DNA from 4 places in the Acidovorax sp. NN32 genome. Region 1 is predicted to be linked to each of the others. Evidence: predicted binding sites of a transcription regulator. Region 1 holds the regulator's gene; each other region holds the start of a gene.

Evidence for each region. Region 1 encodes sigma-54, which starts transcription at its own class of promoters, with help from an activator protein. Its sites were predicted from a motif close to TGGCANGNAANCTGCTTT; they were not measured.
Region 2: a site for sigma-54 is predicted at 2,962-2,979, ahead of nirB (nitrite reductase large subunit NirB). Genes of this name have one in related genera too.
Region 3: a site for sigma-54 is predicted at 6,142-6,159, ahead of ACT89O_RS01470 (TorF family putative porin). Genes of this name have one in related genera too.
Region 4: a site for sigma-54 is predicted at 2,033-2,050, ahead of glnA (type I glutamate--ammonia ligase). Genes of this name have one in related genera too.

The regions. Positions count from the first base shown of each region.
Region 1 covers NZ_CP199679.1:4,902,357-4,910,379, forward strand. Annotated here, with positions in the region: gene ACT89O_RS22685 (THUMP domain-containing class I SAM-dependent RNA methyltransferase) at 1-600, opposite strand, end outside; gene ACT89O_RS22690 (acyl-CoA thioesterase) at 597-1,079, opposite strand; gene ACT89O_RS22695 (RNA polymerase factor sigma-54) at 1,147-2,736, opposite strand; gene lptB (LPS export ABC transporter ATP-binding protein) at 2,825-3,622, opposite strand; gene lptA (lipopolysaccharide transport periplasmic protein LptA) at 3,634-4,287, opposite strand; gene ACT89O_RS22710 (thiol:disulfide interchange protein DsbA/DsbL) at 4,396-5,052, opposite strand; gene ACT89O_RS22715 (SPOR domain-containing protein) at 5,133-5,777, opposite strand; gene argS (arginine--tRNA ligase) at 5,787-7,496, opposite strand; gene ACT89O_RS22725 (PsiF family protein) at 7,700-8,023, shown strand, end outside.
Region 2 covers NZ_CP199679.1:1,729,781-1,737,803, reverse strand. Annotated here, with positions in the region: gene ACT89O_RS07955 (MFS transporter) at 1-874, shown strand, start outside; gene ACT89O_RS07950 (bifunctional protein-serine/threonine kinase/phosphatase) at 1,036-2,799, opposite strand; gene nirB (nitrite reductase large subunit NirB) at 3,153-5,597, shown strand; gene ACT89O_RS07940 (type IV pili methyl-accepting chemotaxis transducer N-terminal domain-containing protein) at 5,626-6,429, shown strand; gene nirD (nitrite reductase small subunit NirD) at 6,524-6,922, shown strand; gene ACT89O_RS07930 (nitrate reductase) at 7,023-8,023, shown strand, end outside.
Region 3 covers NZ_CP199679.1:314,140-322,162, forward strand. Annotated here, with positions in the region: gene ACT89O_RS01445 (thiolase family protein) at 1-790, shown strand, start outside; gene ACT89O_RS01450 (thiolase family protein) at 793-2,046, shown strand; gene ACT89O_RS01455 (acyl CoA:acetate/3-ketoacid CoA transferase) at 2,084-3,676, shown strand; gene ACT89O_RS01460 (MarR family winged helix-turn-helix transcriptional regulator) at 3,754-4,260, opposite strand; gene ACT89O_RS01465 (YifB family Mg chelatase-like AAA ATPase) at 4,427-5,971, opposite strand; gene ACT89O_RS01470 (TorF family putative porin) at 6,196-6,927, shown strand; gene glnK (P-II family nitrogen regulator) at 6,974-7,312, shown strand; gene amt (ammonium transporter) at 7,349-8,023, shown strand, end outside.
Region 4 covers NZ_CP199679.1:3,564,174-3,572,196, forward strand. Annotated here, with positions in the region: gene ACT89O_RS16465 (hypothetical protein) at 1-354, opposite strand, end outside; gene glnA (type I glutamate--ammonia ligase) at 567-1,982, opposite strand; gene ACT89O_RS16475 (competence/damage-inducible protein A) at 2,157-2,978, opposite strand; gene ACT89O_RS16480 (EI24 domain-containing protein) at 2,975-3,913, opposite strand; gene ACT89O_RS16485 (sterol desaturase family protein) at 3,952-4,965, opposite strand; gene ACT89O_RS16490 (polysaccharide deacetylase family protein) at 5,049-5,906, opposite strand; gene ACT89O_RS16495 (YncE family protein) at 5,879-6,862, opposite strand; gene ACT89O_RS16500 (16S rRNA pseudouridine(516) synthase) at 7,134-7,886, opposite strand; rRNA gene rrf (5S ribosomal RNA) at 7,974-8,023, opposite strand, start outside.

The DNA of each region.
Region 1 (8,023 bases):
CTGGGGGTTGTCGCCATGCGGGTCCCAGCCGCTGGCGGCGATCATGGCGGCGGCCAGGGTTTCTTTCAGTGGCGCATCGCCCTTGTCCTCGCGCCAGCCGCGTTTGAACAGCGGCTCGCCCGAGGTGTCGATGTAGATCGTGGCCTCGTCGGTGGTCAGGTGCAGGTGGATGCGCACATCGGGCCACTGGGTGTTCACGTCGGGCCGCACGCCGCTTTTGGCGCGAAAGCGGTCGGCCACTGCGTCTTTGACCTTGAGACCTGCGAAGTTGAGGCTCTGCAGCGGGCTGTGCTGGGCCGTCACCTCGACCTTGAAGGTCTGGCGCGTGGTGAACCAGATTTCCCAGGCCACGTCGCTGGCCATGGCATAGAGATCGTTCTCGGAGCGGTACGGGCGGTGCGCCAGCTGCACCAGCACGCGCTGGGCCAGGCGGCTGTGCAGGTTGAGCAGCAGCGCCTCGCGCCACGAGGCGCGCAGCAGCACGCCGCCGCGGCCGACCAGCAGGTCTTGCCCCGTGAGGCCGGTGATGCCATGCACCTCGTCGGCCAGAAAGCCCTCCACACCAGCGGCGCAGGGGAGAAAAAGTTGGAGTTGGTTCATGTCGATGGGGAGGATACGCGCTCAGACAATGCGTGGGAATCCGGCGTTCCCGCGCGGGCCAGCAGCAATTGGCGGATGGATTCGGGGATCGGCGCCACCTTGCGGTCGGCCTTGCCGATGAAGACGATGCCGATCTTGCCGCGCGCCACCTCGCGGCCTGAGGTCTTCTCGGTCATGCAAAAGACCAGGTCAAACCCATAGCGGTTGAAGTCCGCAGGCGCCATCTCCACGCGCATGGTCTCGCCATGGAAACCTTCGGACTTGTACTGCGCCACGATGTCGCCGACCACGATGGACAGCCCGCCCACGTCGGCCTCGGGGTAGCCCAGCGACTGGAAGAAGCGCACCCGCGCTTCAGAGACCAGGCTCAGCAGTTGCGCGTTGTCCAGGTGCCCGCCCTGGTTGACGTGGCTGATGTAGATCTGCAGCTCGGTGGCAAAGCCGAAGTGCGGGGGGAGGTCGAAGACGATGCGGGCCATGGTGGGGTGGCGGATAGAAAAACGAAAAATTCAAACAGGGCGAGCCATGCGCCCCCAACCGGGGTACCTACAGCGCCTTGCGCAGGTTGGCCGGCGCGATCTTGAGCGCTTCGCGGTACTTGGCCACGGTGCGGCGTGCGCACTCGATGCCCTGTTCCTTGAGCATCTCAGCGATCTGGCTGTCGGACAGCGGCTTGGCGGGGCTTTCTGCGGCCACAAACTGCTTGATGAGGGCGCGCACGGCGGTGCTAGATGCGTTGCCGCCGGTCTCGGTGCCAAGGCCGGAGCCAAAGAAGTACTTCAGCTCATACGTGCCAATTGGCGTAGCCATGTATTTGGCGGTGGTCACGCGGCTGATGGTGGATTCGTGCAGGCCCAGTTCGTCGGCGATGTCGCGCAGCACCAGCGGGCGCATGGCCAACTCGCCGTGGGTGAAGAAGCTTTTTTGCCGCTCCACGATGGCGCGCGAGACGCGCAGGATGGTGTCAAAGCGCTGCTGGATGTTCTTGATGAACCAGCGCGCCTCCTGCAGGCGCTGCTGCATGCCCTGGTGACCCTCGCCGCCCTTGTGGCCGCGCAGGGCGCCAGCATAGATGTCGTGCACGCGCAGGCGCGGCATCACATCGGGGTTGAGGCTGACGATGAAGTTGTGCTGGCCATCGCGTCCATTGGCACGCCCGGCTTTGCGCACGATGACATCGGGAATGATGATGTTGCGCTCCACGTCGGCAAAGCGACGGCCGGGGCGGGGCTCCAGGCGAGCGATCAGCGCCATGGCGGCGCGAGTGCGCTCTTCGCCGTCGCCACACAGCTGCGTCAGGCGGCGGATGTCGCGGCGGGCCAGCATCTCCAGCGGCTGCTGACAAATGCGCAGCGCGGTCTGCACCGTGTCGGGGTCAGCATCGCTGTCCTCGTCGGCAGCCAGCGCCGTGAGCTGCAGCGTCAGGCATTCGGCCAGGTTGCGCGCGCCCACGCCGGTGGGCTCCAGGCTTTGCAGCAGGCGCTGGGCCACGGTGAAGCGGTGCACCAGCTCTTCAATCTGCTCCAGGTCGTCCGGCCCGGCCAGGCTGATAGCCAGCTCTTCCAGCGACTCTTCGAGGTAGCCGTCGTCGTTGAGCGATTCAATGAGAAAACGCAGCGCTGCGCGGTCAATCTCTGACAAGCGCAGCGCCAGTGCCTGACGGTGCAAAAAGGCGGTCAGCGATTCATGCGAACGGGCCAGCTCGGTGGCGTCGGCCTCGTCGCCTTCGGAGTCGTTGCGGTTGCGGGCGGGCGCATCCCCGCCCCACTCCGCGTCGTTGGGCGCCATTTCTACCGTGCCGTCACCGCTCCAGTCAGGCTCGTCAGCGCCAGCACTCGGCGTTTCAGCATCATTTTGGCCTTCAGCGCTTGTGCTGCTTGCGCTGCTAGCTCCTGAAAATATAGCATCATCGGCGCTGTACTCATCGGGCTGCGCGGGCGTGTCGGCGGCTTCCAGGCCAAACTCCTCGCGCGGAGCTTCGTCGGCATTGCGTTCGAGGAACGGGTTTTCGTCGAGCATCTGCTCGACTTCCTGCGAGAGTTCGAGCGTGGACAACTGCAGCAGCCGAATGGACTGCTGAAGCTGGGGGGTCAATGCAAGATGCTGCGAGACGCGCAGCGAGAGTCCAGGCTTCATTGATTGAGCGCCGCCGGGCCGCCCCAAGGCGTGAAGGCCCCTTCGGGGGGCAGCGCAGTACACGAAGTGACAAGCGTGGGGGCCATGTCTACATCCTGAAGTGTTCGCCAAGGTAAACACGTCGTACCTCGGCGTTGTCCACGATCTCGGACGGCGTGCCCTGCGCGAGCACGCGGCCATCGCTGATGATGAAGGCGTGGTCGCAGATGCCCAGGGTTTCGCGCACATTGTGGTCGGTGATGAGCACGCCGATGCCCCGCGCCTTCAGGAAGCCGATGATGCGCTGGATCTCGATCACGGCAATGGGGTCGATGCCGGCAAAGGGCTCGTCCAGCAGGATGAAACGCGGTTGTGTGGCCAGGGCCCGGGCAATCTCGACGCGGCGGCGCTCGCCGCCGGACAGGGCCATGGCGGGCGAGGCGCGCAGGTGGTCCACGCGCAGCTCCTGGAGCAGGGCCGTCAGGCGCTCCTCGATGGCGTCGCGCGAGAGCGGCTGACCGTCATCACCACGCTGCAGTTCCAGCACGGCGCGCACGTTCTCTTCGACCGTGAGTTTGCGAAAGATCGAGGCTTCCTGAGGCAGGTACGACAGGCCCAGGCGCGAGCGCCGGTGGATGGGCATGTGGGCCACCGATTGGCCGTCGATGCGGATGTCTCCCTCGTCGCTGCGCACCAGGCCCACGATCATGTAGAACGAGGTGGTCTTGCCCGCGCCGTTGGGGCCGAGCAGCCCCACGACCTCACCTTTTTGCACGACCAGCGAAACGTCCTTGACGACCTTGCGGCTGCCATAAGACTTCGCCAGGTGCTGCACCTCCAGGCGGCTGCCCGCCTGGGAATCAGGCCCCAGGCGGCTGCCCGCCTGAGTGTCAGGACCGGTACTCACAGCGGGCCCACTCACTTGGCGCCGCCGCCAAGGCTGTTGCTGGGGCGCAGCGCCGGGGCTGAGGCCGGGGACGCCGCCTCGGGGGCCGCCGCAGCGGGCGGTGGATCTTTGGGGGCCAGCACGGCGCGCACGCGGCTGCCCGGCGCGGGGGCATCGCCCGCAGCGTTGGTGGCGGTGCGCTTTCCGTCCACGGAGAACACGTCGGTCAGGTTGTTGTAGACAATCACGGCGCCGGTGATCTCGTCGCTGAGCACAGCGCCCCGGTAGCGGCGCAACTCGGCACGGGTGATGAAGCGCACGTTGTCGGCCTTGCCGTCGTACTCGATGACTTCGCTCTCGCCTTCGATGAACTCGTCGGGTGCTCCCGGCAGGGTGTCGCGCTTTTGCCGGAAGAAGGCGCGCTTGCCAGGCTCTGCCGTGACCACACCGTACTGGTAGCCATCGGCATCCTGACGCACATCCAGCCGCGCGCCACGCAGCACGATGGAGCCCTTGGTCATGACCACGCGGCCAGAGAACACGCTGGTTTGCTTGAGCTCATCGTGGCGCAAAGCGTCCGCCTCGATGTTCATGGGCTTGGCGCGGTCGGCCTTTTCGGCATGGGCCACACCGAAGGTGCAGGCCAGGGCCGCGAGCAGGAGGATCGGAAGGAGGCGATGGTTCATAGGGCACGAATCTTGCAATCATTGTAGCCACCCCGTCGCGTTCCTCCATGAAAAAAGCCCGCATGTGCGGGCTTTTGCCAATGGGAACCGGCGGCCGGGCGAAAACCGTCAGCCTTTGCGGGCCACTGTCGCCAAATGTTCCACCACCTGCAGCACGTTTTGCATGCTGCCCGCCATGGTGCCATCGGTGTAGAACTTGCCCGCCACACCCATCGAGGGCACGCCCTCCACACCGTAGGCGTCCTGCAGTTGCGAAGCACGGCGAACTTGGTTGGACACGCTGAACGAGGTGTAGATTTCCTTGAACTTGGTGGCGTCCACACCCTGTTGGGCCACCCAGGCAAAAATTTCGTCGTCCTTGGCCAGCTTCTGCTTTTCCACATGGATGGCGCGGAACACCTTGGCGTGCAGGGCTTCGAGCTTGCCCATGCCTTCCAGGGCGTAGTACAACTTTTGCTGGGGCACAAAGCTCGCGTTGAAGGCCACGGGCATACGACGGACGGAGAGGTCCTTGGGGGCGGCCTTGACCCAGGCGTCGAGCGCGGGTTCAAAGGCGTTGCAGTGGGGGCAGCTGTACCAGAAGAACTCGATCACATCGACCTTGCCCGCAGGCGCGTCGGGCGCTACCGGCTTGTCCAGCCGCCGGAAGTCCTTGCCCTCCTTGAACTGGCGGGCCTGAGCCAGCGCGGGGGTGGCCACTGGCAACGTCAGGGCGGAAGCGGCAACCGCCGAGGCGGCGGACAAAGAAAACTCACGGCGTTTCATGACAAAGACTCTCCTGTTACAGGTCTGGGGGATGTGAGCCATGCCCCCGCAAAAAGTTCAGCCACCCGAAGTCTGGCGCGTCAGCGCTGCACGCGCACCAGCGCCGACTCCAGACCGGCGCCATCGAGCTTCTCCTTGAGCTGCTCGGCGTCGTCGCGTTTGGTGAACGGCCCCACACGCACGCGGAACACCGCCCGGCCATTTTGCTCACGCTCGCTCACGCGGGCCTCCCAGCCCAGCATGGCCAGCTTGGCGCGCTGCGCATCGGCGTCCGCCTGGGTGCGGAAAGCCCCGGCCTGGACAAAGTAGTCGAACGGGTCCAGATTGCCCTTGGCAGCAGCCTTGGCCACGGCCAGATCGCCCAGCGGGTCGGCGCCGGGCTTGGTTTCAGCCTTGGCCTCGGGCTTGCTGGCAGCGGGCTTGGGTGCAGGCGCCGATGCCACAGCCCGAGCATCCGGCGCGGCCGGGGTGGGCGCCGAGGCAGCCACAGCGGGCGGGGCTGCCGGGCGAGCCGGGTTCTTGCCATACAAAGGCGAATTGGGATCCCAGTTCTTGTTCTTCTGGGTCTCGGCGGCGTCCATGTCCACGCCCCGGCCATTGCCCTTGTTGAGGAAGGGCACCGGCACCTTGGTCACGTACACCGCCACAGCCAAGGCAGCGCCCAGGCCCACGATGACCCCAACGATAAAGCCGACGATGGTCCCGCCCGTCTGTTGTTTCTTCATAGTGACTGCTTACATTCTGGCTGGAGCCGACACGCCCAGCACGGCCAGGCCATTGTGCAATACCTGCGCGGTGGCGGCGACCAGCGCCAGGCGGGCATTCTTCACGGCCTCGTCATCCACCAGGATGCGCTCGGCGTCGTAGTAGCTGTGGTAGCTGGCGGCAAGGTCGCGCAGGTAGAAGGTCACATCGTGCGGGGCTTCGCCGTCGGCCGCAGCCGTGAGCATTTCGGGGTACTTGGCCAGCTGCAGCATCAGCGCCTGGGCCTGTGGGCCTTCGAGAGCCGACAGATCAACGTCGTGCAGCGAAGCCACGTTGCCACCGCCAGCCTCTTGCCACGCGCGCAGCACCGACTGGATGCGGGCATGCGCGTACTGCACGTAGTACACGGGGTTGTCGTTGTTCTGCGCCACGGCCAGGTCCACGTCGAAGGTGTACTCGGTATCGGGCTTGCGGGAGAGCAAGAAGAAACGCACGGCGTCCTTGCTGGTCCATTCGATCAGGTCGCGCAGCGTGACATAGCTGCCTGCGCGCTTGCTGATCTTGACCTCTTCACCGCCCTTGACCACACGCACCATCGTGTGCAGCACATAGTCGGGGTAGCCCTGCGGAATGCCCACGTCGGCCGCTTGCAAGCCCGCGCGCACGCGGGCAATGGTGCCGTGGTGATCCGTGCCCTGGATGTTGACGACCTTCGTGAAGCCACGCTCCCACTTGGCGATGTGGTACGCCACATCGGGCACGAAGTAGGTGAAGGAGCCGTCCTGCTTGCGCATGACGCGGTCCTTGTCGTCGCCGTAGTCCGTGCTTTTCAGCCACAGCGCGCCATCTTGCTCGTAGGTCTTGCCATTGGCGACGAGCTTGTTCACCGTGGCCTCGACGCGGCCGCTGGTGTACAGGCTGGACTCCAGGTAGTACTCGTCAAAGTGCAGGTTGAACGCCTGCAGGTCCTTGTCCTGCTCGTTGCGCAGGTAGGCCACGGCGAACTGGCGGATGTTGTCGTAGTCCTCTACGTCGCCGTTGGCCGTGAACTCGCGGTCGTCGGCCTTCACCGTAGCCTTGGCCTTGAAGGCCTCGGCAATGTCGGCGATGTAGTCACCGTTGTAGAAGTTCTTGGCCAGCGGGTTGTCGCTGTCGGTGGGCCAGCAGTCGTCGCCGGGCTTGAAGCCCTTGGCGCGCAGCTGCGTGCTCTTGGTCAGCGTATCGATCTGCACACCAGCATCGTTGTAATAAAACTCGCGGTGCACGTTCCAGCCCTGGGTGCTGAACAGGTTGCAGATGGCATCGCCTAAAGCAGCTTGGCGGCCGTGGCCCACGTGCAGGGGGCCGGTGGGGTTGGCCGAGACAAACTCGACCAGCACGCGCTGGCCGTTGTCGGGTTGATAGCCGAAACGCTCGCCAGCGGCCAGCACCTCGCGCACGACTTCCTGCTTGGCGGCTGGCTTCAAGCGGATGTTCAGAAAGCCCGGTCCGGCGATTTCAATGGCATCCACCCAGCGGGTGAAGGCGGGCGTGGCCTCCAGTGCGGCCTTGAGCTGTTCACCCAAGGCGCGGGGATTGAGCTTGAGCGGCTTGGCCAGTTGCATGGCGGCGGTGCAGGCGAAGTCGCCATGGGCCGCCACCTTGGGGGATTCAAACGCCGCCTTGGCGCCAGCGCCAGGGGACAGGACTTCCAGCTCGGCTGTAAGCGCAGCGAGCAATTCATTTTTGGCTGTGAGCATCGGCGGATTTTACGGGGCCGGGCCGGGGCGCTCACCGAGCATGCCGCCAGCACCGCCAAAGCAGCCCTGCGCAGCCAGTACGCAACAGATCGTAAAGAATCATGGCCTGGCCTGCGGCGTGTCAGCCCCGTCTCCAGGGCATACGTTGTAATCGGGCAATCCGACGCAGGTTGCGTCAGATGCCACACTCTACTGGAGCCCCTATGAACAAGCTTCTCTCCCTGACAGCCCTGAGCCTGGTCCTTTCGTTCGGCGCAGCCCACGCTGCCGACGCCCCTGCCGCCGGAGCCAAGGCCGCCGCCCCGGCCACGGCAGCACCCCCCGCCACGCCGGCAGCGCCTGCGGCATCGGCCGCCGCGCCCACCAAGCAGCAGACCCGCATGGCCACCTGCAATGCGGAAGCGGCGGACAAGAAGGGCGACGAGCGCAAGGCTTTCATGAAGACCTGCCTGAGCAACAAGCCAGAAACCCAGCAAAACAAGATGAAGGCCTGCAACGCCGACGAAAAAGCCAAGACGCTCAAGGGC
Region 2 (8,023 bases), 2.1 Mb from region 1:
CGTGGCGGGTGCCAGCTTTGGGGTGGCCCTGTCACTGGGCTCGGGCTCGTTCCCGCCGCGCTACAAAGGCCTGGCCATGGGTATCGTGGGCGCCGGCAACGTGGGCACTGCGGTGGCAGCCCTGCTCGCGCCCATGCTGGCGCAGAAATTTGGCTGGCAGGCCGTGTATGGCTTTGCTGCCGTGAGTGTGGCGATACCCGCGCTGGTGATGGCGGTGTATGCCAAGGAGCCGCCCGACCTGGCACCCCACGCCAGCTTCCGTGAGCACATCGCCTGCCTGTTTGAAAAAGACGGCTGGGCCTTCAGCCTGATCTACGCCGTGACTTTTGGCGGCTTCATTGGCCTGACTACCTTCTTGCCCAGCTACTTTTATGACCAGTTCGGCGTGAGCAAGGTGGCAGCCGGCCAACTCACAATGATGGCGGCATTCCTGGGCGCGGCCCTGCGCGTGTTTGGTGGCTGGCTGTCGGACCACTGGGGCGGTGTGAACACCCTGACCGGCGTGCTGGCCATCACCGCCGCCAGCATGGTGCTGTGTGGCTTGGCCGAAAAATCACTGCCCGTGACCATGCTGCTGTTCCTGGTGTGTTTTGCGGCCCTGGGCGCGGGCAACGGCGCCCTGTTCCAGCTGGTGCCGCTGCGCTGGCCATTGGCCACGGCGGTGGCAGGCTCGATGATCGGCGAGATCGGCGCGCTGGGCGGCGGCCTCATCCCCAATGGCATGGGCATCTCGCGCCAGTACACCGGCACCTACCTCTGGGGCTTTGTGGGCATTGCGGTGTGCGCGCTGGCCATGCTGGTGCTACTGCGGGTGATGCAGATCCGCTGGACGCGCACGTGGGCGGAGAAGGGTGGACGTGCGCGCAGCGCATGACCGGCGTAGCCGGTGAGCGCGCAAACGCTCGCCACACTTCCAGCAAAAGGGCACTCGCTCAATGGGCGTCGTGCATGCACGGTCTTTGACCAAAACAAGCCCCAGCGCTTATCTCATAAGCGCTAAAAGCTATGTTTTTAATAGCAAATCGCCGCGAAAGCTCATCGCGGCAAAAACAGCAGCCAATAAATCAACAGCACATTCACCAGCACGCTCACGGCCAGAGCGATCTTCCACAGGGCCGTGGCATCGCGCTGCATCAGCGGCTGGGGCCCGGTCGCCGACAGGGGGCGTGAGGCGCCGCGCTCCAGGGCCAGCAGCAGTTCCTCGGCAGTTTCAAAACGCTGGGCGCGGTTGCGGGCCACGGCCTTCAGGGCAATCTGGTCGAGCCAGATCGGCACGCCCGGGTTGTGGCGGCTGGGGGGCACCGGGTCGCGGTGGTAGCGGCCCAGCTGGTACTGCACCACCTCGCCATAGGGCAGGCGCCCGTGGCTGAGCAGCTGGTACAGCGTGACTCCCAGCGCAAACAGGTCGCTGCCCGCGTCGGGCAACTGACCGGAGGGGTCGCCGCCCTTTTCATAGCCCGGCCACTGCTCCGGGTTCATGTAGCTGGGGGTTCCGGCGTGCAGGCGGCGGGTGGCCTCGGGCTCGCGGCCTGAGAGGGCCACGCCCAGGTCCAGCACACGCAGCACCCCGTCGTCGCCCAGGTGCAGGTTGTCGGGCTTGATGTCGCGGTGCACCACGCCCTGGCGGTGCAGCCAGCCCAGCACGCGCGCGGCCTGCACGGTCACCGTCACAGCCTGCCCCACGGCCAGGTGCTGGCGATGGCGCAGGCGCTGCCCCAGCGTGTCACCGGAATGCCAGTCGTACAGCAGGTAAAACGCGCTGGCTGCGACGCCATCGCCAAAGCCGCCGTCTCCCACCGGCCAGTCGTTGAGCCGCGCCAGATGGGCGGCGGCCTGGCCCGACTGCATGCGCCGCGCCACCCAGGCCTCGTGCGCCAGCGTGGCGCGTTCTTCGGCGTCGTGAGCGCGCGCGGGCAGCAGGGTCTTGAGGGCATACAGCCGCTGCGTGGCTCCATCGCGCACCTGGTACAGCCGGTGGATGCCGTTGTCGGCCACGATGGCTGTCACCGTGAGGCCGTCCACGGTGTCGCCCACCTTGAGCAGGGGCAGCACGGGCAGGTCCTGGGCGCGGCGCGATTCGTCTTGCAGCGTGGCCTCCAGCGCGCCCTGCACCCGCACCACCAGCGCGGTCACGTTGTCGCTGCTGCCACGGCGCAGGGCTACCTGCACCAGCTCGTCGGTGAGCGCCTGGGCCGGTATCTCCTGGCGCAGCAGCTGGCGCAGTTCGCGCTCGGGCATGCTGCCGTGCACGCCGTCCGACAGCAGCACAAACAGGTCGCCGCTGCGCAGCTCGCCCTGGCTGTAGTCCACCACCACGTGGTCGTCCAGGCCCATGGCGCGGGTGAGCTGGTGCCTGAGATCGTGCTGCGCCATGACATGGTCGGTGGTCAGCTGCTGCAGGCGGCCCTCGCGCACCAGGTAGGCGCGCGTGTCTCCCACATGGGCCAGCGTGTACGACTGGCCACACAGCACCAGCGCGGTCAGCGTGGTCAGCCCCACCGCAGGCTGGCGGCGCCGGTTCATGGAGGCGAGCCAGCCGTTGTGGGCGGACAGGATGCGGTCCAGCGCCACCGTGGTGTCCCAGGTGTCGGGCGTGGCGAAATAGTCGTTCACCAGTGTGTTCACTGAAGTCTGGGCGGCCTCGCGGCCATTGCCGCCGGTACTCACGCCGTCGGCGATGGCCGCGATGGCTCCGCGCTCACGGTCGCGCCCCTGGCCCAACACGAGCGCGGCGAAGTCTTCGTTCACCTCCTTGCGCCCGGCCTGCGAGGTGTGGCCGAAATCCAGTTCAAAAGTCATGCACCAGCTCCTTGCAGGTTCCGTGCCCAAGGTGGTGCGCCCCGCGCCAGACAAGGGCATACCCCCGTGGCGCCTGCGCAGAGCCGGGGCAGCACTGCACCACCCCCCACACCCGGGTCTCAAAACACCCCCAGAAGCCGCCCCACCTCAGTGCAAATCGACTGGCACAAGCATTGCTTAACTCCAGCAACGACCCCACAGGGTCACGCAATCCACCCGTGCAATGGCGCAGGGGTGGATTGCCCGGACGAAGGCGTCCGCACATGCGGTTTCGACAGGAATTCGAAACGGCATCGTGTGGACGCCTTTTTTGTTTTTCGAATCGCCCAGGCGATAGAACCGACGGAGTCACGATGAAAAAGCTCAAGCTGGTGATGGTAGGAAACGGCATGGCCGGTGTGCGCACGCTGGAAGAGCTGCTCAAGATTGCCCCGGATCTTTACGACATCACGGTGTTTGGGGCCGAGCCCCACCCCAACTACAACCGCATCCTGCTCTCGCCCGTGCTGGCCGGCGAGCAGACCATCGACGAGATCATTCTGAACGATTGGTCCTGGTATGCCGACAATCACATCACGCTGCACACCGGTTTTACGGTGACTGACGTGGACCGCGTGCGCCGCGTGGTCAGCGCCACCAGCAAGGATGGCACGGTGGTCACCGCCGAATACGACCGACTGATCCTCGCCACAGGCTCCAACCCCTTCATCCTGCCCATCCCCGGCAAAGACTTGCAGGGCGTGTTGGCCTACCGCGACATTGCCGACACACAGGCCATGATCGACGCGGCCGCCACGTACAAGCATGCCGTGGTCATCGGCGGCGGCCTGCTGGGCCTGGAGGCCGCCAACGGCCTGATGAAGCGCGGCATGCAAGTGAGCGTGGTGCATGTGGGCGACTGGCTGATGGAACGGCAGCTGGACGACGTGGCCGGGAAGATGCTGCAAAAGTCGCTGCAGGAGCGCGGCATGCAGTTCTTGATGAAGGCGCAGACGCAGGAGCTGGTGGGCAACGCCGAAGGCCGCGTGGCCAGCGTGAAGTTCAAGGACGGCACCGAGGTGCCCGCCGACCTGGTGGTGATGGCCGTGGGCATCCGCCCCAACACCGCCCTGGCCGAAAAGATGCGCCTGCACGTGAACCGCGGCATCGTGGTGAGCGACACGCTGCAGACCACCACCGACGCCCGCATCTACGCCGTGGGCGAATGCGCCGCGCACCGGGGCATTGCCTATGGCCTGGTGGCCCCGCTGTTCGAGCAGGGCAAGGTGCTGGCCAACCATTTGGCCGAATTCGGCATCGGCCGCTACCAGGGCTCGCTCACGTCCACCAAGCTCAAGGTGACGGGCATCGACCTGTTCTCGGCCGGAGACTTTCAAGGAGGAGACGACACCGAGGAGATCGTGATGAGCGACCCCTTCGGTGGCGTGTACAAAAAGCTCGTCATCAAAGACGACAAGCTCGTGGGCGCCTGCCTGTATGGCGACACTGTGGACGGCAGCTGGTACTTCAAGCTGCTGCGCGATGGCCGCAGCGTGACTGACATCCGCGACAAGCTGATGTTTGGCGAATCGCACCTGGGCGACACCGGCCACCAGGGCCAGAGCAAGGCTGCCGCCATGCAGGACAGCGACGAGGTATGCGGCTGCAACGGCGTGACCAAGGGCGCCATCTGCAAGGCCATCAAGGACAAAGGCCTGTTCACACTGGATGAAGTACGCAAGCATACGAAGGCCAGCGCCAGCTGTGGCTCGTGCACGGGGCTGGTGGAACAGATCATCATGTTCACCGCCGGTGGCGACTACAGCGCCACGCCCAAGACCAAGGCCATCTGCGGCTGCACCGACCACGGCCACCAGGCCGTGCGTGACGCGATCCGCGGCAGCAAGCTGGTCAGCATTGCCGAGGTGTTCAAGTTCATGGAATGGAAGACGCCCAACGGCTGCGCCACCTGCCGCCCGGCGGTCAATTACTACCTCATCAGCACCTGGCCGAAAGAAGCCAAGGACGACCCGCAAAGCCGCTTCATCAACGAACGCAGCCACGCCAACATCCAGAAAGACGGCACCTACAGCGTGATCCCCCGCATGTGGGGCGGGGAGACCACGGCCGATGAGTTGCGCCGCATTGCCGATGCGGTGGACAAATACAAGATCCCCACCGTCAAGGTCACGGGCGGCCAGCGTATTGATCTGCTCGGCGTGAAGAAGGAAGACCTGGTCAACGTGTGGAAGGACATCGGCATGCCCAGCGGCCATGCCTACGCCAAGGCCCTGCGCACCGTGAAGACCTGCGTGGGCAGCGAGTGGTGCCGCATGGGCACACAAGACAGCACCCAGATGGGCAAGGATCTGGAGCGCGCCATGTGGCGCATGTATGCACCGCACAAGGTGAAGTTTGCGGTGAGCGGCTGCCCCCGCAACTGCGCCGAGGCGGGCATCAAGGACGTGGGCATCATCGGCGTGGACAGCGGCTGGGAGATGTATGTGGCTGGCAACGGCGGCATCAAGACCGAGGTGGCGCACTTCTTCACCAAGCTCAAAACCGCCGAGGAAGTGCTGGAGTACACCGGCGCGTTTTGCGAGCTGTACCGCCAGGAAGGCTGGTACCTGGAGCGCACCGTGCACTACGTGAACCGTGTGGGCCTGGACTATGTGAAGAAGCGCATTTTGGAAGACCACGAAGGCCGCAAGGCGCTGTGGGAGCAGCTGCAGTTTGCGCTGGACGGCGAGCCCGATCCCTGGTTCGACTTTGACAAGGCGGCCGTGGACACACGCCAGTTCGCGCCCTTGAGCGCCTGATCGCCCCAAGTCCGGAGAGACACCCACCATGCACCGCAGAACCCTTTTGACCGCCGCCAGCTGCGCCGCTGCGTGCAGCGCCCTCGCCCCGCTGGGCAGCGCCCACGCCCAGGTCACCGACCTCAACGACGCCATCAACAAGGCTGGGCGCCAGCGCATGCTGAGCCAGCGTGTGGGCAAGGCCTGGCTGGCCCTGGCCCACAAGGCCGACACGCCCACGGCACGCCAGGTGATGGAGCAGTCCATCGCGCTGTTCGAGCGCCAGCTGGTGGAACTCAAGGCCTATGCGCCCTCGCCCACCATCCGCGAAACGTACACCAAGCTGGAAACCGCGTGGGCCGCCCACAAGACCACGCTGGCTGCCGCCACATCGTCCACCGACAATGCCAGCGCCATGCTGCAGGCCGATGCCAAGGTGCTGGCCCTGGCCCATCTGGGCACCACGCAGTACGAGGCAGCCTCGGGCAAGCCCGTGGGCCACCTGGTGAACATTGCAGGCCGTCAGCGCATGCTGAGCCAGCGCATGGCCAAGTTCTACCTGGCCGCCATGCTGCCGGTGGACGCGTCCACCGCCACCACCGAAATCGCCAAGGCCCGCAGTGAATTCATCGCAGCCACTGAGCTGCTGCGCAATGCCCCCCAGGCCACCAACCGCATCCGCCAGGAACTGCAGCTGGCCGACGGCCAGTGGGTGTTTTTTGACGCTGCGCTGCAGCGCATGCAGGGCGGCGGCAACGTGAACCGCCAAGTGGCCGAGGTGTACGTGGCCAGCGAAAACCTGCTCTCCAGCATGGACCGCGTGACCGGCATGTATGCGGCGCTGGCGGCCTGAGCCCACCCAAGACTTACTCAAAAAAATAACGAGCCGCCCCACGATGACCCTGGCAGGCTCCCCGACAACACCCAAAGACACCGAAGGAACCATGATGACCACAACCAACAGCCCGCAATGGAAGCTGATCTGCCGCGTGGACGACATCCCCGTGCTGGGCTCGCGCCGTGTGGCGCGCCCACAGGGCCTGGATGTGGCCGTGTTCCGCAACGATGCCGGAGGCGTGTTCGCACTGCTCGACCGCTGCCCTCACAAGGGCGGCCCGCTGTCGCAGGGCATTGTGTTTGGCACGCAGGTGGCGTGCCCGCTGCACAACTGGACGATTGGGTTGTGCGATGGGCAGGCATCGGCTCCCGACGAAGGCTGCACGCCCAAATTCGCCGTGAAGGTGGAAGATGGCGCGGTGTATCTGGATGCCCTGGAGCTGGACGAGCATGCGGTCGATTTGACGCGCCCCGTAGCAGGGCCGGCGCGGCGCGGCCTGGCGGCCTGATCACCCCGCAACGCCCATCGAACACCAAAGCTATTAAATACATAGCTATCAGCGCTTTTCCATTAAGCGCTAGAGCCCAAAAACATCTGGAATCCACGCCATGCAAGAAACGAAATCCACCTGCCCCTACTGTGGCGTAGGCTGCGGCGTGATCATCGAATCCGAAGGCGCGCAGATCACCGGCGTGCGCGGCGACCCCACCCACCCCGCCAACTTTGGCCGCCTGTGCACCAAGGGCTCGACCCTGCACCTCACGGCCAGCAGCCCCATCACGCTGCAGACCCGCTTGCTACAGCCCCTGCACCGCGCGCAACGCAGCGATGCTCCCCAGCCCCTGCCATGGGACGCCGCGCTGAACCTGGCCACCGAAAAATTCGCAAACACCATCCAGAACCACGGCCCCGATGCCGTGGGCTTTTACGTGAGCGGCCAATTGCTCACCGAGGACTACTACGTCTTCAACAAGCTGGCCAAGGGCCTGATCGGCACGAACAACATCGACACCAACTCGCGCCTGTGCATGAGCAGCGCGGTGGCGGGCTACAAGCAGACCCTGGGCGCCGACGCGCCGCCCGCCTGCTACGACGATGTGAAACACGCGCAGTGCCTGTTCATCGTGGGCAGCAACGCGGCCTGGGCACACCCCATCTTGTTCCGCCGCATCGAAGACGCGCGCGCCAGCAACCCCGGCATGAAGGTCATCGTGGCCGACCCGCGCCGCACCGATACGGCCGGCATGGCTGACCTGTTCCTGCCCATCCAGCCCGGCAGCGACGTGATGCTGTTCAACGGCATGCTGCACCTGATGCTGTGGGAGGGATGGACGGACGCCGCGTACATCGCTGCACACACCACGGGCTTTGACGAACTCAAGGCCCTGGTGCGCGACTACACACCCGAGCGTGTGGCGCAGACCTGTGGCATCAGCGTGGCCGACCTGACCACCGCCGCCAAGTGGTTTGCGCAGTCCAAAGCCACGCTCAGCCTGTACTGCCAGGGCCTGAACCAGAGCAGCAGCGGCACGGCCAAGAACGCGGCGCTCATCAACCTACACCTGGCCACCGCCCAGATCGGCAAGCCCGGCGCGGGCCCGTTCAGCCT
Region 3 (8,023 bases), 730 kb from region 1:
GCCCGACAACATGGGCCACGACCCGTATGCCAAGAATCCCATGCTGCAGACCGGCGAGAACGTGGCGGCGCGCTATGGCATCAGCACCGAAGAGCAGCATGCGCTCAAGCTGCACCGCTACCACCAGTACCAGGAGGCGCTGGCCGACGACCGCGCCTTCCAAAAGCGCTACATGGCCGATGTGCCCGTCACCGACTCCAAATTCCGCAAGCAGACGGGCACGCTGAGCACCGATGAAGGCATCTTCCCGACCACCGCCGAAGGCCTGGCCAAGCTCAAGCCCGTCAAAGAGGGTGGCACGGTGACCTTCGGCGGCCAGACGCATCCGGCCGACGGCAACGCGGGCGCCATCGTCACCACGCGCGAACGGGCCCGTGCCGTGGCGACCGACCCCGGCATCGAGGTCGAGATCCTGGGCTTTGGCATGGCGCGCGTGGAGGCGGGCTACATGCCCATGGCGCCGTCGCCTGCCGCGTTCAACGCGCTCAAGAACGCGGGCCTTTCCATCAGCGACGTGGCGGCCATCAAGACGCACAACCCCTTTGCCGTGAACGACATCGCCCTGGCGCGCGACACCGGCTTTGCCTGGGAGCGCATGAACAACTACGGCAGCTCCATCATCTGGGGTCACCCCCAGGCGCCCACCGGCATGCGCGCCATCATCGAACTGATCGAAGAGCTGGTGCTGCGCGGCGGCGGCGTGGGCCTGTTCACCGGCTGCGCTGCGGGCGACACCGGCTATGCCACCGTGCTGCGTGTGACCGACAGCAAAACCACTTCCAAGGCCTGACCATGACTACCACTTCGACAAGCTCTTTCTCCGCGCCCCTGAACGCCTGGCTGGTGGACGGCGTGCGCACGCCCATGGTCGATTACTGCGGCCCGCTGGGCCATGTGTCGCCCACCGACATGGGCATCAAGGTGGCACGTGCGGTGCTGGAGCGCAGCGGCGTGCCCGCTGCCGATGTGGGCTCGGTCATCACCGGCTCCATGGCGCAGGCCGATTTCGACGCCTTTGTGCTGCCGCGCCACATTGGCCTGTATGCAGGCGTGCCGCAAGCCGTGCCCGCCATCCTGGTGCAACGCATCTGCGGCACGGGCTTTGAGCTGTTCCGCCAGGCCGCCGACCAGATTGCGCTGGGCTACACCGACGTGGCACTGGTGGTGGGCACCGAGTCCATGACGCGCAACCCGATTGCGGCCTACACGCACCGCACCGGCTTCAAGCTGGGCGCGCCCGTGGAGTTCAAGGACTTCCTGATGGAGGCGTTGATCGACACCGCAGGCCCGGTGACGATGATCGAGACCGCCGAGAACCTGGCCAAGAAATACGGCATCACGCGGGAAGACGTGGATGCCTACGCCTCGCAGTCCTTTGCCCGCGCGCTCAAGGCGCAGGAGGATGGCTTCCTGGCGGGCGAGATCGTGCCCGTGACCAGCGAAAAGTTCGAACTGGCAGGCTACGCCACGCGCGGCATTACGCTGCCGCGTAAGGTCGCGCAGCTCGACCGCGACACGCACCCGCGCCCCTCGCCGGTTGAAGCCCTGGCCGCGCTGCGCACGGTCTACCCCGGCGGCGTGCAGACCGCTGGCAACAGCTCGGCCCTGGTGGACGGCGCCGTGGGCGCCGTGGTGGCCAGCGATGCCTATGTGCAGCAGCGTGGCCTCAAGCCCCTGGCGCGCCTGCGCGGTGTGGCCGCTATGGGTGTGGCGCCCGAGTACATGGGCATCGGCCCGGCCCCGGCCATTCGCGCGCTGCTGGCACGCACCGGCCTCACGCTGGATGACATCGGCCTGTTCGAGATCAACGAAGCCCAGGGCGCACAGACCCTGGCCGTGGGCCGCGAGCTGGGGCTGGACCTCAACAAGCTCAACGTGAACGGCGGTGCGATTGCCCTGGGCCACCCGCTGGCCGCCACCGGTGTGCGCCTGACGGTGACCCTGGCGCGCGAGCTGCGCCGCCGTGGGCTGCGCTACGGCATCTCCAGCGCCTGTGTGGGCGGCGGGCAAGGCATTGCTTTGCTGATCGAGAACACCGACGCGTAAATCCAGTCTTCACACCCATTTGCAAGAGCACAGCACCATGAAAATCATCACCGCAGCCCAGGCAGGGGCCCTGATCCCCGACAACGCCACCATCTTTCTGGGCGGTCTGGCCGTCTCCAGCCTGCCCGAAGAAGTGCTCAAGGGCGTGGAAAAGAACTTCCTCGACACCGGCCACCCGAAGAACGTGACCACCTGGGCCTGCGGCGCCATTGGCAACAGCAAGGACGCGGGCATGGTGCACTTTGCCCACCCCGGCATGATCAAGCGCACGGTGGCCGGCCACTTTGGCCAGACCGGCGCCGAGATGATGAAGATGGTGTTTGACGGCGAGGTGGAGGCCTACAACTTCCCGCAGGGCAGCCTGTCGCACCTCACGCGCCACATCGCCAGCCGCAGCCCCGGGCTGCTGACCAAGGTGGGCCTGGGCACGTTTGTAGACCCGCGCATCGAAGGCGGCAAGCTCAACAGCAAGTCCACCGAAGACCTGGTCAAGCTCGTCGAGTTCAACGGTGAGGAATGGCTGTTCTACCCCGCGCCCAAGGTTGATGTGGCCATCATCCGCGGCACGCTGGCCGACGAGAACGGCAACATCACGCTCGACAAGGAAGGCGTGCTGCTGGAGCAGATCAACATCGCCCACGCGGCCAAGGCCTGCGGCGGCATCGTGATCGCGCAGGTGGAGCGCATCGTCAAGGCGGGCAGCCTGCACCCCAAGTCGGTCAAGGTGCCGGGCGTGTCAGTGGACTATGTGGTGGTCAGCCAGCCCGAAAACCACATGCAGACCATCACCACGCAGTTCAACGCCGCGCTGTGTGGCGACGTGCGCGTGCCGGTGAACTCGCTGGCGCCCATGGCACTGGACGAACGCAAGGTCATCGCACGCCGCACCGCGCTGGAGCTGAAGCCGGGTGCCATCACCAACCTGGGCATCGGTATTCCGGCCGGTGTGCCGTCGGTGGCGGCGGAAGAGGGCGTGGCGGACCAGTTCACGCTGAGCGTGGAAAGTGGCATCACCGGCGGCATCCCGGCGCAGCTGGGCGACTTTGGCACGGCCTACAACGCCGACGCGATCATTGAGCAGTCGTTGCAGTTCGACTTCTACGACGGCGGCGGGCTGGACGCGAGCTTCCTGGGCCTGGCGCAGGCCGACAACCACGGCAACGTGAACGTGAGCAAGTTCAACGGCCGGCCCGTGGGCTGCGGTGGTTTTGTGAACATCACGCGCTCGACCAAGAACCTGGTGTTCTGCGGCACCTTCACGGCGGGTGGCCTGGAGGTGAAGGTGGCCGACGGCCAGCTCACCATCGTCAGGGAAGGCCGCTCGCGCAAGTTCATCGAGAAGGTCGAGCAGATCACCTTCAACGGGCTGGATGCTGCCCAGCGGGAGCAGAACGTGCTTTTCGTCACCGAGCGCGCCGTGTTCCACCTGACCACCGAAGGGCTGGAGCTGACCGAGATTGCGCCCGGCATTGACCTGGAGCGCGACGTGCTGGCGCACATGGGCTTCAAGCCGATCATGCGCAATGTGAAGACCATGGACGCGGGCCTGTTCCACGAAAAGTGGGGCGGACTGGCTGCGGCCATGGCCGCGAAGTCTGACGCGGTGGCACCGGCGGCCGCAGGCCAATAAACGGGGCGCAGAAGCGGCCCTAAGCCGGGCACAAAACCAAAGACCAAGGGGCGCTGGCTGCAGCGCCCCTTTTTTTGTCAGGCCCCGTCGCGGGCGTAGACCTTTTGCAGCAGGCGGATCAGCGTCTTGCGCTCGGCGGCCGTGAGGCCTGCGGTGGCGTCCACCTCCAGCTGTGCGGCGGTCTGCTCGGCCTGGGCCGTCAGCTCCACACCGGCGGGCGTCAGGTGCAGGCCCATGGCGCGGCCGTCGCTGGGGTGGGGGCGGCGCTCGATCAGCCCGCGCCGCTCCAGCGCCGCAATCAGGCCCACCAGATTGGGCGGCAACACGCCCAGCGTCACGCACAGCTGGCGCGAGGTCACGCCCGGGTTGTGCGCTACCAGCGACAGCACCGAGAAATCCACCACCTTGAGGCGGTACACCGCCATGCGCTCCATGAACACCTCGATCACGGCCAGCGACGCGCGCCGCGCGTTGTAGCCCACCAGGGTGCGCAGAAAACCGGTATCCACCGATTCGGGTGCGGGCGCCGGGTTGGCTGGAACCATGGAGGCGGTGGTCTTTTTGGTGGGGCGAACGCTGGACATGGGGTGATTGTGGCGGGGGGTGGGCGGGGGTTGGCAGCAGGTTGCGCGGAAATTTGATTCAAATCAGACGCTAGCGCTTATTTGACGGATATCTATTGCTATCATAATTATAGTAGTTGATGTGTGGCAGGCGACACACACGGTGCAGCATCGGCGCCTGTGGCTCTCAGACGGGGCTGCGCAACACGCGCCGGTATTGCACGGCCTCGGCCACATGGCCCACTTCGGTCGAGGGTGCACCCGCCAGGTCGGCAATGGTGCGCGCCACCTTCAGCGCACGGTGCGTGCTGCGGGCCGACCAGCCCAGGCGGGCGGCGGCGGTGTTGAGGAATTTGGCGGCGGCATCCTGCAGGTGCAGGTGGGTGTCGATCTCCTGGCCCTGCAGCGCCTGGTTGGTCTTGCCTTGCCGCGCCAGTGCCACGGCGCGGGCCTGCGCCACGCGTTCGCGGATCGCCTCGCTCGCTTCGCCCGCGGGAGCCTGCACCAGTTGGTCGGCGGGCAGGGCGGGCACCTCCACATGCAGGTCAATGCGGTCCAGCAGCGGGCCGCTGAGCTTGGCCTGGTAGCGGTTCACCTGGTCGGGCGTGCAGCGGCACGCGCGCTGGGTGGAGCCCAGGTAGCCGCATGGGCAGGGGTTCATGGCCGCGATCATCTGGAACCGGGCGGGGAAATCCGCACTCTGCGCCGCTCTGGAGATGGTGATATGTCCTGTCTCCAGCGGTTCGCGCAGGGCCTCCAGGGCAGCACGCGGAAACTCGGGCAGTTCGTCCAGAAACAAGATTCCGTTGTGCGCCAACGAAATTTCGCCGGGCCTGGGGGGTGATCCGCCGCCCACCAGGGCCACTGCGCTGGCGGTGTGGTGTGGCGCGGCTGTGGGCCTGTGGCCCCACTGGTCGGTGCGAAAGCGCCCGGCCAGGCTGGCAATGGCGGCGCTCTCCAGCGCCTCGTCCACGGTCATCGCGGGCAGCAGCCCCGCAAACCGCAGCGCCAGCATCGACTTGCCCGACCCCGGCGGCCCGGCCATGAGCACGCTGTGCCCGCCAGCGGCAGCAATCTCCAGCGCGCGCTTGGCGCTGGCCTGGCCTTTCACGTCGCACATGTCGGGGCCTGCTGTGCTCGCCGCCATGGGGGTGGCCAGCAGGCGGGTCCAGCCGTCGTTGGCCACGTCGGCATCGCCCGCAGCCACGCTGCCCGGCGGCAGGAAGGCGCGCACCACATCCAGAAGATGCCGTGCGCGCACCACCTGCGCGGCGGGCACCAGGGCGGCCTCTTCAGCGCTGCCGGGGGGCAGCACCAGTTGCGCGGTGATCTGCTGGGTCTGCAGCGCCAGGCTGGTGGCCAGCGCGCCGCGCACAGGGCGCAATTCGCCAGACAGCGACAGCTCGCCCGCAAACTCATAGCCCGCAAGACGGCTTGCGTCCACCTGCCCGCTGGCGGCGAGGATGCCCAGCGCAATCGGCAGATCAAACCGGCCCGAGTCCTTGGGCAGATCGGCTGGTGCCAGGTTTACCGTGATGCGCTTGTTATGCGGGAACTCCAGCCCCGCGTTCTGCAGCGCCGAGCGCACCCGTTCGCGGGCCTCCTTGACCTCCACCTCGGCGAGGCCCACCAGAGTGAAGCTGGGCAAACCATTGGCCAGATGCACTTCGACGGTGACAGAAGGCGCCTGCAGCCCCAGAAGGGCGCGGCTTTGCACCAAAGCAAGACTCATGAAGCGGTTTCTCCCCAGATGGGTGCGTTTTATGGTTTTTTAGCGCGGCCCTGTTGTGTAGTGCACCAACAAGGTGCAGCATGGTCCGCGCGCACACCGTCACTGTACTTGGGGATCGGTGTAACGCAACGCAACGGCGATGTGAAGGCGATGCAATGGTTGCACTGGCGTGGCACGGTCCGTGCTTAAAACGCTTGTCCCTACTTTGTCCAACCGGAGGAAACATGACCCGCGCCATCATCAAGACCCTGGGCGTTGCCCTTGTTGCAACCCTTCCCATGCTGGCCAGTGCCCAGCTCACCGGCAATGTCAGCCTGACCACCAACTACAAGTTCCGTGGCCAGGACCAGGACGTTTCCAAGTCCAAAGCGGTCAAGCCTGCACTGCAAGGCGGTTTTGACTACGCCTTCGGCGACACCGGCTGGTACGTGGGCAACTGGAACTCCAGCGTGGACTGGCTTGCCAACAACTCGCTCGAATCCGACCTGTACGGCGGCTACAAGTTCAAGGCTGGCGGCGCCGACCTGGACGTGGGCGCCCTGACCTACATCTACCCTGGCAACAGCAACGGCAACACCACCGAGCTGTATGGCGCGGCCACCATGGGCCCCTTCACTGCCAAGTATTCGCACACCATCTCCAAGGACTACTTCGGCTTTGCCGGCGCCAAGGCTGGCTCGGGCCTGAAGGGCCGCAACACCGGCTACCTGAACTTCGCGTTTGCGCAGGAAGTTGCCCCCAGCGTGACGGTGAAGGCCTCGGTCGGCTTCACGCGCTTTGCCAGCGACATCAAGGACCTGGGCGTGCCCAACTACATGGACTACAGCGTGGGCGGTGCCTACGACTTCGGCGGTGGCCTGTCGCTGGGCGCTGCCGTGGTGGGTGCAAACAAGAAGGCCTTCTTCGGCCACGTCAACAAGTCGCGCGTGATCGTCACGCTCACCAAAACCCTGTAAGCAAGTCTCAATGGGCGCTTGCTGCGCCCATGTCGGAGGAACCAAAATGAAAATGGTGACAGCCATCATCAAGCCCTTCAAGCTGGACGAGGTGCGTGAAGCGCTTTCGGACATCGGCGTGCAAGGCATCACGGTCACTGAGGTCAAGGGCTTTGGCCGCCAGAAGGGCCACACCGAGCTGTACCGCGGCGCGGAATACGTGGTTGACTTCCTGCCCAAGGTCAAGATCGAAGCCGCTGTGGCGGACGACCTCGTGGACCGCGTGATCGAGTCCATCGAGAGCGCCGCCCGCACCGGCAAGATCGGCGACGGCAAGATCTTCGTGACCCACCTGGAGCAGGTGGTGCGCATCCGCACTGGCGAAACCGGCAAGGAAGCGCTGTAAGGGCGCGGCCGTACTACATCCAAGAAGAGAAACGCCATGAAAAAACTGCTTGCTTCCTTCATTCTGGGGCTGGGTCTGCTGACCATGGGCAACTTGTCCCTGGCACAGGCGCCCGCCGCCTCCGAGCCGGCTGCTGCCGCGCCCGCTGCTGCCGCAGAAGCCCCGGCTCCTGCTGCTGCCGCAGCCCCCGCAGCGGCAGCAGCCGCCGCTCCCGCAGCTGCCGCCGAGGCACCCGCTCCCGTCCCCAACAAGGGTGACACCGCCTGGATGATGACCTCCACCATCCTCGTGATCCTGATGGTCCTGCCCGGCCTGGCGCTGTTCTACGGTGGCCTGGTGCGCAGCAAGAACATGCTGTCCGTGCTCATGCAGGTGATGGTCACGTTCTCGATGATCGTGGTGCTGTGGTTCATCTACGGCTACAGCCTGGCCTTCACCGAAGGCGGCGCGTTCATCGGTGGCTTCGACCGCCTGTTCATGAAAGGCATCTGGGACAACGCCGCAGGCACGTTTGCCAACGCGGCTACGTTCAGCAAGGGTGTCGTGATCCCTGAAGTGGTGTTCGCCGCCTTCCAGGCCACGTTCGCCGGCATCACCTGCGCCCTGATCGTCGGTGCGTTCGCAGAGCGCATCAAGTTCAGCGCCGTCATGATGTTCATGGTGCTGTGGTTCACCTTCAGCTACCTGCCCATTGCCCACATGGTGTGGTTC
Region 4 (8,023 bases), 1.3 Mb from region 1:
CTCGGCATGGCGCGCCTCGGCCTTGCGCAACTCGGATTCGAGGATGGCACGGGCATCGGCATCGCGGGCCTTCTGGTCGTTGGTGGCGACACGGGGTGCAGACGGGGGAGATGCGGCGGGAGCTGTGCCCGCACCAGCCCCGGTTCCCGTCGCTGGCGCTGCCGTTGCGGCGCCTGCAGGTCGGGTGCCCTGGACCACGGTGACGTTGCCTCCCTCAACCAGCTTGCAGCCGCGCTCCTTGGCCTGCTGGGCGTTGTTGGTGTATTCGTTGCCGCAACGGTAGATGCGGTCTTGCGCCCATGCGGCGGGAGCCGTCGCGGCGATCAGTAACAGGGTGATGAGCGTTTTCTTCATTCGGTTTCCTCGCACTGCCATGCAGGGGTTCGGGGAGTATCCCCCAATCGCCACACATCGCCAATCCAACACCAGCAGCCCCGCACAGGGCTTTGTACAAGGATGCAACGGGCCAGCCAGTGGTTCCGTTTCAGCGAAACCCGATCCTTGAGCGCAATAAAAAAAGGCGGCCGGGGCCGCCTTTTTGAGGGTAATGACCTGCAGGCAGGCGATTACAGGGAGTAGTACATGTCGTACTCGACAGGGTGAGGCGCCATGCGGAAACGCGTGACTTCGCCCATCTTGAGTTCGATGTAGGCATCCAGCATGGAGTCGGTAAAGACGCCACCCTTGGTAAGGAAACCACGGTCCTTGTCCAGATACTCGAGCGCTTGGTCCAGGCTGTGGCACACGGTGGGCACCAGCTTGTCTTCCTCGGGTGGCAGATGGTACAGATCCTTCGTGGCGGCTTCGCCGGGATGGATCTTGTTTTCCACGCCATCCAGACCCGCCATCATCAGTGCCGAGAAGCACAGGTAAGGATTGGCCGATGGATCGGGGAAACGCGCTTCGATGCGGCGGCCCTTGGGGTTGGCCACGTAAGGAATGCGGATCGAGGCCGAGCGGTTGCGGGCCGAGTAGGCCAGCTTCACAGGGGCTTCAAAGCCAGGCACCAGGCGCTTGTAGGAGTTGGTGCCGGGGTTGGTGATGGCGTTCAGGGCACGTGCGTGCTTGATGATGCCGCCGATGTAGTACAGCGCAAAGTCGCTCAGGCCAGCATAGCCATCGCCTGCGAACAGGTTCTTGCCGTCCTTCCAGATGGACTGGTGCACGTGCATGCCCGAGCCGTTGTCGCCAGCATAGGGCTTGGGCATGAAGGTGGCGGTCTTGCCGTAGGCGTTGGCCACGTTCCAAACCACGTACTTCAGGACCTGCGTCCAGTCGGCGCGCTCGACCAGCGTGCTGAAACGCGTACCGATTTCGTTCTGGCCAGCGCCCGCCACTTCGTGGTGGAACACTTCGACCGGGATGCCCAGGGATTCGAGGATCAGGGACATCTCAGCGCGCATGTCTTGCGTGCTGTCGACGGGAGGCACTGGGAAGTAGCCGCCCTTGACGGTGGGACGGTGGCCACGGTTGCCACCTTCGAGCTTGGCGCCCGAGTTCCAGGGGGCTTCGTACTCTTCGATCTCGAACATGACCTTGCCGGGTTCGTTGGACCAACGCACGCCGTCGAAGATGAAGAATTCTGGCTCTGGGCCGAAGAACGCCGTGTCGCCCAGGCCGGAAGCCTTGAGGTAGGCTTCAGCGCGCTTGGCGATGGAACGTGGATCGCGGTCGTAGGCCTTGCCGTCACCGGGTTCGATCACATCGCACTGCAGGAACAGTGTGGTTTCTTCAAAGAAGGGGTCGATGTTGGCGGTGCTGGGGTCGGGCATGAGTTGCATGTCCGAGGCTTCAATGCCCTTCCAGCCGGCTACCGAGGAGCCATCAAATGCATGGCCGGACGTGAACTTGTCTTCGTCGAAGTGGGACACAGGCACTGTCACGTGCTGTTCCTTGCCACGGGTATCGGTGAAACGGAAGTCAACGAACTTGACTTCGTTCTCCTTCACCATCTTCATCACGTCTGCAACGGTCTTGGCCATCAGGTTCTCCTGGATAAAGCGCTTGTTGAAAAAAGGAATTTACCGAAATAAAAGCAGTTTGCGTGCCAGCTGGGTGCAGCCGCCGCACTATGAAGGAGCACTAAGGACTGCAGGCCGAGGGAGCACCCGCCGAACCGCACCAATTTAGTGCAAACCTACTATCAACACAGGGCATCACAAGCTGCGCACCAATTCAGGGCCACAATTTGCACCAAACTCGTGCAACCCCCGTTTCAGGTCCTGCCATGCAGCGGGAACGAGGGGAGCAGGACCTTTGACACCCAGTTCAATATGCCGCCCGTATTGTGGATGATCCACGCTGGGCAAACTGAACACCCGAACGTTCGGGTGCGTTTTTTCGATGCGCTCCATGAGGGGCGTCAAAGCCGCTTCCATGGCCCCATAGACCACCACCGACTGCTCGGTCTGTGGCGTGCGGTTGAACAACGCTGCGTAGTGCTGGTCCAGCACCCACTCGATCATCGGCCAGGCCATGACAGGGAATCCAGGAACAAAATGCACGGCCCCTCCACGACCGCCCTCGCAGCTGAACCCGGGGATCTTGTTGTAAGGGTTGGGAATGATGTGGGCACCTGCCGGAAACACCCCCATGTTGAGCCGGTGCACGTTGTCGGGACGGTCCGGCTCATACGTCACACCCTGCTCCTGGGCCACGTCCTGCATGCGCTCGCGGATCAGAGCCTCAGCGTCGGGGTGTAGTACCAGGTCCCGGCCCAGGGCACGCGCGGCGCATTGGCGGGTGTGGTCGTCTGGCGTTGCGCCAATGCCACCGCAGGAAAACACCACGTCACCTGACGCAAAAGCGCGCTGCAGCGTGGCCGTGATGCGGTCCGGGTTGTCGCCCACGTAGTCGGCGTAGGTCAGCGAAAGCCCTCGCGCTGACAGCAGTTCAATGACCTTGGGCATGTGCTTGTCGGCACGCTTGCCAGACAGGATTTCATCACCCACGATGATCAGACCGAAAGATGGGATCATGGTGCAGGGCTTCCGTTGGCAGGAGATGGGGGGGCAGAAAGAACAGCAGTGGGCGACGCCGCAGGCGGCAGCGCGGAATGCGCGGGCTCCCCCGCGTCTGCAGCCTTCGGTGTAGACACTTCAACGGGTGTTACCCCTGTGCCCTCTGCGCGCAAGCGCTCCAGGGCTGCCAGGCAATAGTGGGTGAACCAGAGGGAAGAGAACGCAAAAACCAGGGTGTAGATCCAGATCGCAAGCGGCACCAGAATGAAAAAAGCCGCAGCAAAGACCACGCCTGAGGCCCACACGATGCTGGGCGCCGCCCCGAGGTAGCCGGTGAGAATGCCAATTCCCAGCAGGCTGCTGCGGTGGCGGCGGAAAATCTCTTGCCGCTCTTCCTTGCTGGCATGGTCAGCCAGCGCATCAAACACCATCACGCGGTAGGTCAGCCACCCCCAGATCAAGGGGGGCAGGATGAGCACCAGGGGTGGCACCAGCCACAGGGGCACCGACACCACCAAGGCAATCAATGCCAGCACGGTGGAGCTGACCGACCAAGCCACGCTGGCGATGAAGGAGCCACCCTTCTTGCGCTCCAGCACAGGGAAACGCCGATCCGCCACCAACGCCACCAATGCGGGGGTCATGAGGACCGCGACCACCAGCAGCGAGACCACCACCAAAGCCGGAGCCACCGCCAAAACCACCATGAGGGGCGCCACGACGGAGGTGACATCACCCAACCCCCACCCTTGCAGCCAATTCCAGAAGCTGGCCAGAAGCGGAGAGGCATCCAGCAGCGCGCGCATGCCCTGCACGGCTCCGTCCCAATAAAAATAGCCCAGCCCCAACGCCAGCCCCACCATCAGCAGCAACGGCAAAACGGACAGGGCCATGACGCGGGGCCGGAGGCAATAGGCCGCAGCACGCCAGAAAGAATCAAGCAAAAGTCCCATGCCGACAAGCATACCTTCTTGACCGCGTGGAGGGTCTTTCAGGCCTTGCCCAGCAGCCTCAGAACACCCCGCCATTGCTGCGACCAAAAGCCCCTGCCATAGTCGCGCAAGCGCCCGTCTGGCCCCGGCTCCACCTGATCGCGCACGCCCGTGGGATCAAAACGCAATTCAAAGTTGGCCGTGCGCATCAGCATGTCCCACCAGGGCAGCAATACGCCGAAGTTGTGCCCGCCCAGCACCACGCGGTATCTGGAGCCCTGCGCAGCGGCAGCCTCCCCTGACAATGGCTTGACGGTCTCATGGCCGATTCCGATGCTGTGGTGCAGCCGGTGAAACCGCGGACTGATCCACAACCGCTCGCCCCAGCGCCCAAACCACAGACGCACATTGGCGTGCTGGAAGCTCTCGCTGAGCTGCGTGATGGCCACGATAGCGATGAACTGTCCAGGTGCCACACCGATGAGCTGCGCCACCACCACCAGGATGGTGTCGCGCAGCACGTCATCCAGCAGATGGTTGCGGTTGTCGCTCCACATGGTCATCTGGCGCTGCGCGTGGTGCAAGGAATGCAGGCGCCACCACCATTCAAAGTGGTGCTGCCCCCGGTGAATCCAGTAGTCCACGAAGTCGAACACCACCAGGTACAGCAGCAGGCTGACCCAGGGTACGTCGGTGAACCCAGGCCAGAGGCCATCAAGCTGGAAGGTGCTGATGCCAGCCACTCGCAATGCCCCAAAGATGGAATCCATCAACGGGTCCACCGCGAGGAAGAGACCCAGGCGAAACAGCCCCAGCCGGTGAATCAGCGTGTAGAGAATGTCGGTGCGGATCGTCGCGCGGTCGGTCACCGCCTCCACCGGCCGCCAATGCTGCAATGGGCCAATCACTGCCGCGATCACCACCAGCTGCAGCAGCCCCACCAGAATCCATCCAGAGGCCTCATAGCCACTTTCGAGCTGGTTGCCCAGGCCTACAGCGAACATCACCGGCTGCAACAGGCTCTCGAAAAGCCATTGCTGAGCCGCATCAAACCCATTGCCTAGCCAACCCATTGCGTCATGCTCCGTCTATCTCTCACCACACACGCCCTTGCTCCGAACGGCCTCCACGATTTGCCTCGCCTCCACCACTGCAGTCAGCGCCCCATTAAAGGCGCGTAGTCAGGATGCTCTCGCAGCGTGCGAAAACAGAATCCGCGCTCCTTCAGCCCAACGATTAGCGGCTCCAGCACGGCAGGCGCCCAGGGATCCTTGCGTGACCAGATCCCCAGGTGCGCAAGCAGAATGTCGCCACTGCGCACATCCCGCAAAGCCTTGTTCAGCAACGTGGTGTTGCTGGCCATTTCACTGGGCAACTCATCGCCCAGGAATCCCGCCGGTGACCACCCCACATGCGTGTACCCACATGCGCGGGCACTGGCAAGCAACTGCGGCGAAGTCTTTCCACCTGGGGCGCGAAACAAGGGCAAGGGTATTTTGCCGGTCACGTGCTTCAAGCGATCTGCGGCCCGAGCGATCTCCTCACAATAACCGGCGGCCGTCAGCACAAAATGCTGCCCCGCGCGCGGCCCGGCCGATGGTCGAACACGGAACGAAGGGGCCTGCGTCGATCCCAGATCCGCGCGCCAATAGGTGTGGTCCCAGGTGTGGGATGCAAATTCGTGCCCCTCTGCGGCCCGAGCGTGCCACCAGGAAGCCCAGTGGTCGCCCAGGCTGCCATCCCCTTCCTGGGTGCGTTCGTTGGCGGCGAAAAACGTCACGCGTACCTGCTGGCGTGCGAGAACATCGGCGACCAAAGGCGCCACGGCCATATGGCCAGTGTCGAAGGTCAGGTAGAGAGGTTTTTTACAGTCTTTTTGGGCACTAGCGCTGGATATAAAAGCGCTAACAGCTACAAAATATATAGCAAAACAAAATCGCAGAGACACTCCCCTGTGATGCGCCGACGCCCGCACACCTTCGCCAATCAGCGGGGCGCGTGTTGCAGCGTCCATACGCCATGGGGCGACTTGCCCACAGTGACCTGCCGCACGACCTTCTTGGCCTCGGTATCCACCACAGAGAGCTTGCGCGCCCAGCGGGAACTCACATAGATGAAGCGGCCATCGGCCGACACTTCCATACAGTCTGGCCCACCGGGTACCGGATAGGATTCGACCACCTGCTGGGTGGTCATGTCGATCTTGCTGATGGAGTTGGCGACCCGGTTACTGACATACAGATGCCGCCCATCGCCCGCTGCACGAAAGGCGTGGGCGCCGTTACCCGTCTTGATCTTCTTGATGCTCAAGGGCTCGCGTCCCGAGACGTCAAATACCTCCACGCTGTCGCTACCGGTTAGGCCCACAAAAAGGCGCTTGTCGTCTGGGCTGCCATATACGTCCGCCGGCATGGCTCCCGTCTTGGTGCGCCACTTGATCGTCTGCGTTGCGATATCGATGGCCACCAGCTCATCGCTATCCTGCATGGTGGAATACACCGTGGTGCTGCGACTGTCGATCCACAAATGGCTGGGAGTCCGGGAGGTGGCCACCCGCTGGACGAGGGTCAACTCCTTCCCGTCCCAACGGTAAAAATCCACATGGTTCAAACGATTGGCAGCGGTGATGAACCACTTCATATCGGGTGTGAACCGCAGGTGGTAGGGGTCCACAATGCCCCGCACCGTGCGCTGAATCTGCGCGGTGCGCGGATCCAGAAACGTCAGCGTATCCCCCAACGCATTGGCCACAATGATCGACTTCTCATCCGGCGTGAGATACAGATGGTGCGGCTCCTTGCCCGTCGGAATGCGGGCCGTCTCGGTCCAGGTCACCGGGTCAATAACACTGACATTGGCTTCGAGGGAGTTCAGCACAAACAGTGGAGGCGCGGCAGCCAGTGCCCCCCCTATTGAGATCCACAGCCCACCCAAGACAGCGCACGCGCGTGCAATCGAGAAAATCTTCACAGAACCACTTTCAACACAGCCAAGAAGTGTAGCTGTGCACTTACCAATACCTTAGGGGAGAACACGTAACATTCTTGATGTGGAACGAATTTCGACAAGCAAAAGAGCACCTCACTCGACTGGCAACCACTGGGGCTCATCATGGATTCGTCAAGTCAGCGCATTCGCCGCCACGCTCTCGTCATCATCGAATCTTTTCAGCGATGTAGTGGTCGCTTCGCTTAGTCAGATCGCACACCAAGTAACGCTTCACCATCTGGTTCAAGCCCCCTCAGGACGACTGAGCCAGCAAGGATAGATCCTCCTGACTGAGCCATTTCCATGCCCCAGGAGGCAGGTCAGCGGGCAACTCCAGAGCACCGATCCGCGACCGATGCAATCCCTCTACACGATTACCGACGGCAGCAAGCATACGCTTGACCTGATGGTACTTGCCTTCGGTCAGGGTGAGGTCCAGCCGATGGCTCGCAGTCTGCTCACAAGCCGCCGCTTTGACCGGCTTGGGGTCATCGTCCAGAACCACCCCCGCCAACAAGCTCGATATCTGTTTTTCATCGACTGGGTGTTTGGTAGTGACCTGATAAACCTTGGGCACATGCTTCTTGGGCGAACTCATGCGGTGAATGAATTGCCCGTCATCGCTCAACAACAGCAACCCGGTGGTGTCTTGGTCCAGCCGTCCTACGGCCTGCACCCCTTGCACCGCGCTTTTTGTCGGCCGCTGCCGCAAAGGGGCTGGCAACAAGGTATAGATGCTGGGATAGGTTGAGGGTTTTTGAGAGCACTCTGTGCCCGCCGGCTTGTGCAGCAGCACATAGGCTTTAGCGTGGTAGGGCCAATTGATGCCTTGGACCTGCAACTGCAGGCCTTCTGGGTCCAGCTCAGCAGTCGCATCGACGCACGGCTCGTAATCCTGAGTATCAGATGATGACCCGCGTATAGAAACCCAGCCCTGCTGAACCAGCCCCGCACAGACACGGCGGGTGCCAAAACCTTGGGAATACAAAATATCCTGGAGCTGCATAGAAAGGGGCAGGAAAAAGAATTCTTGAGTCACAAAGCAAAACGCCCCTCTACTCAATTGAGCAGAAGGGCGATTTGGGCTGTAAGAGCCTGACGATGACCTACTTTCACACGGGAACCCGCACTATCATCGGCGCA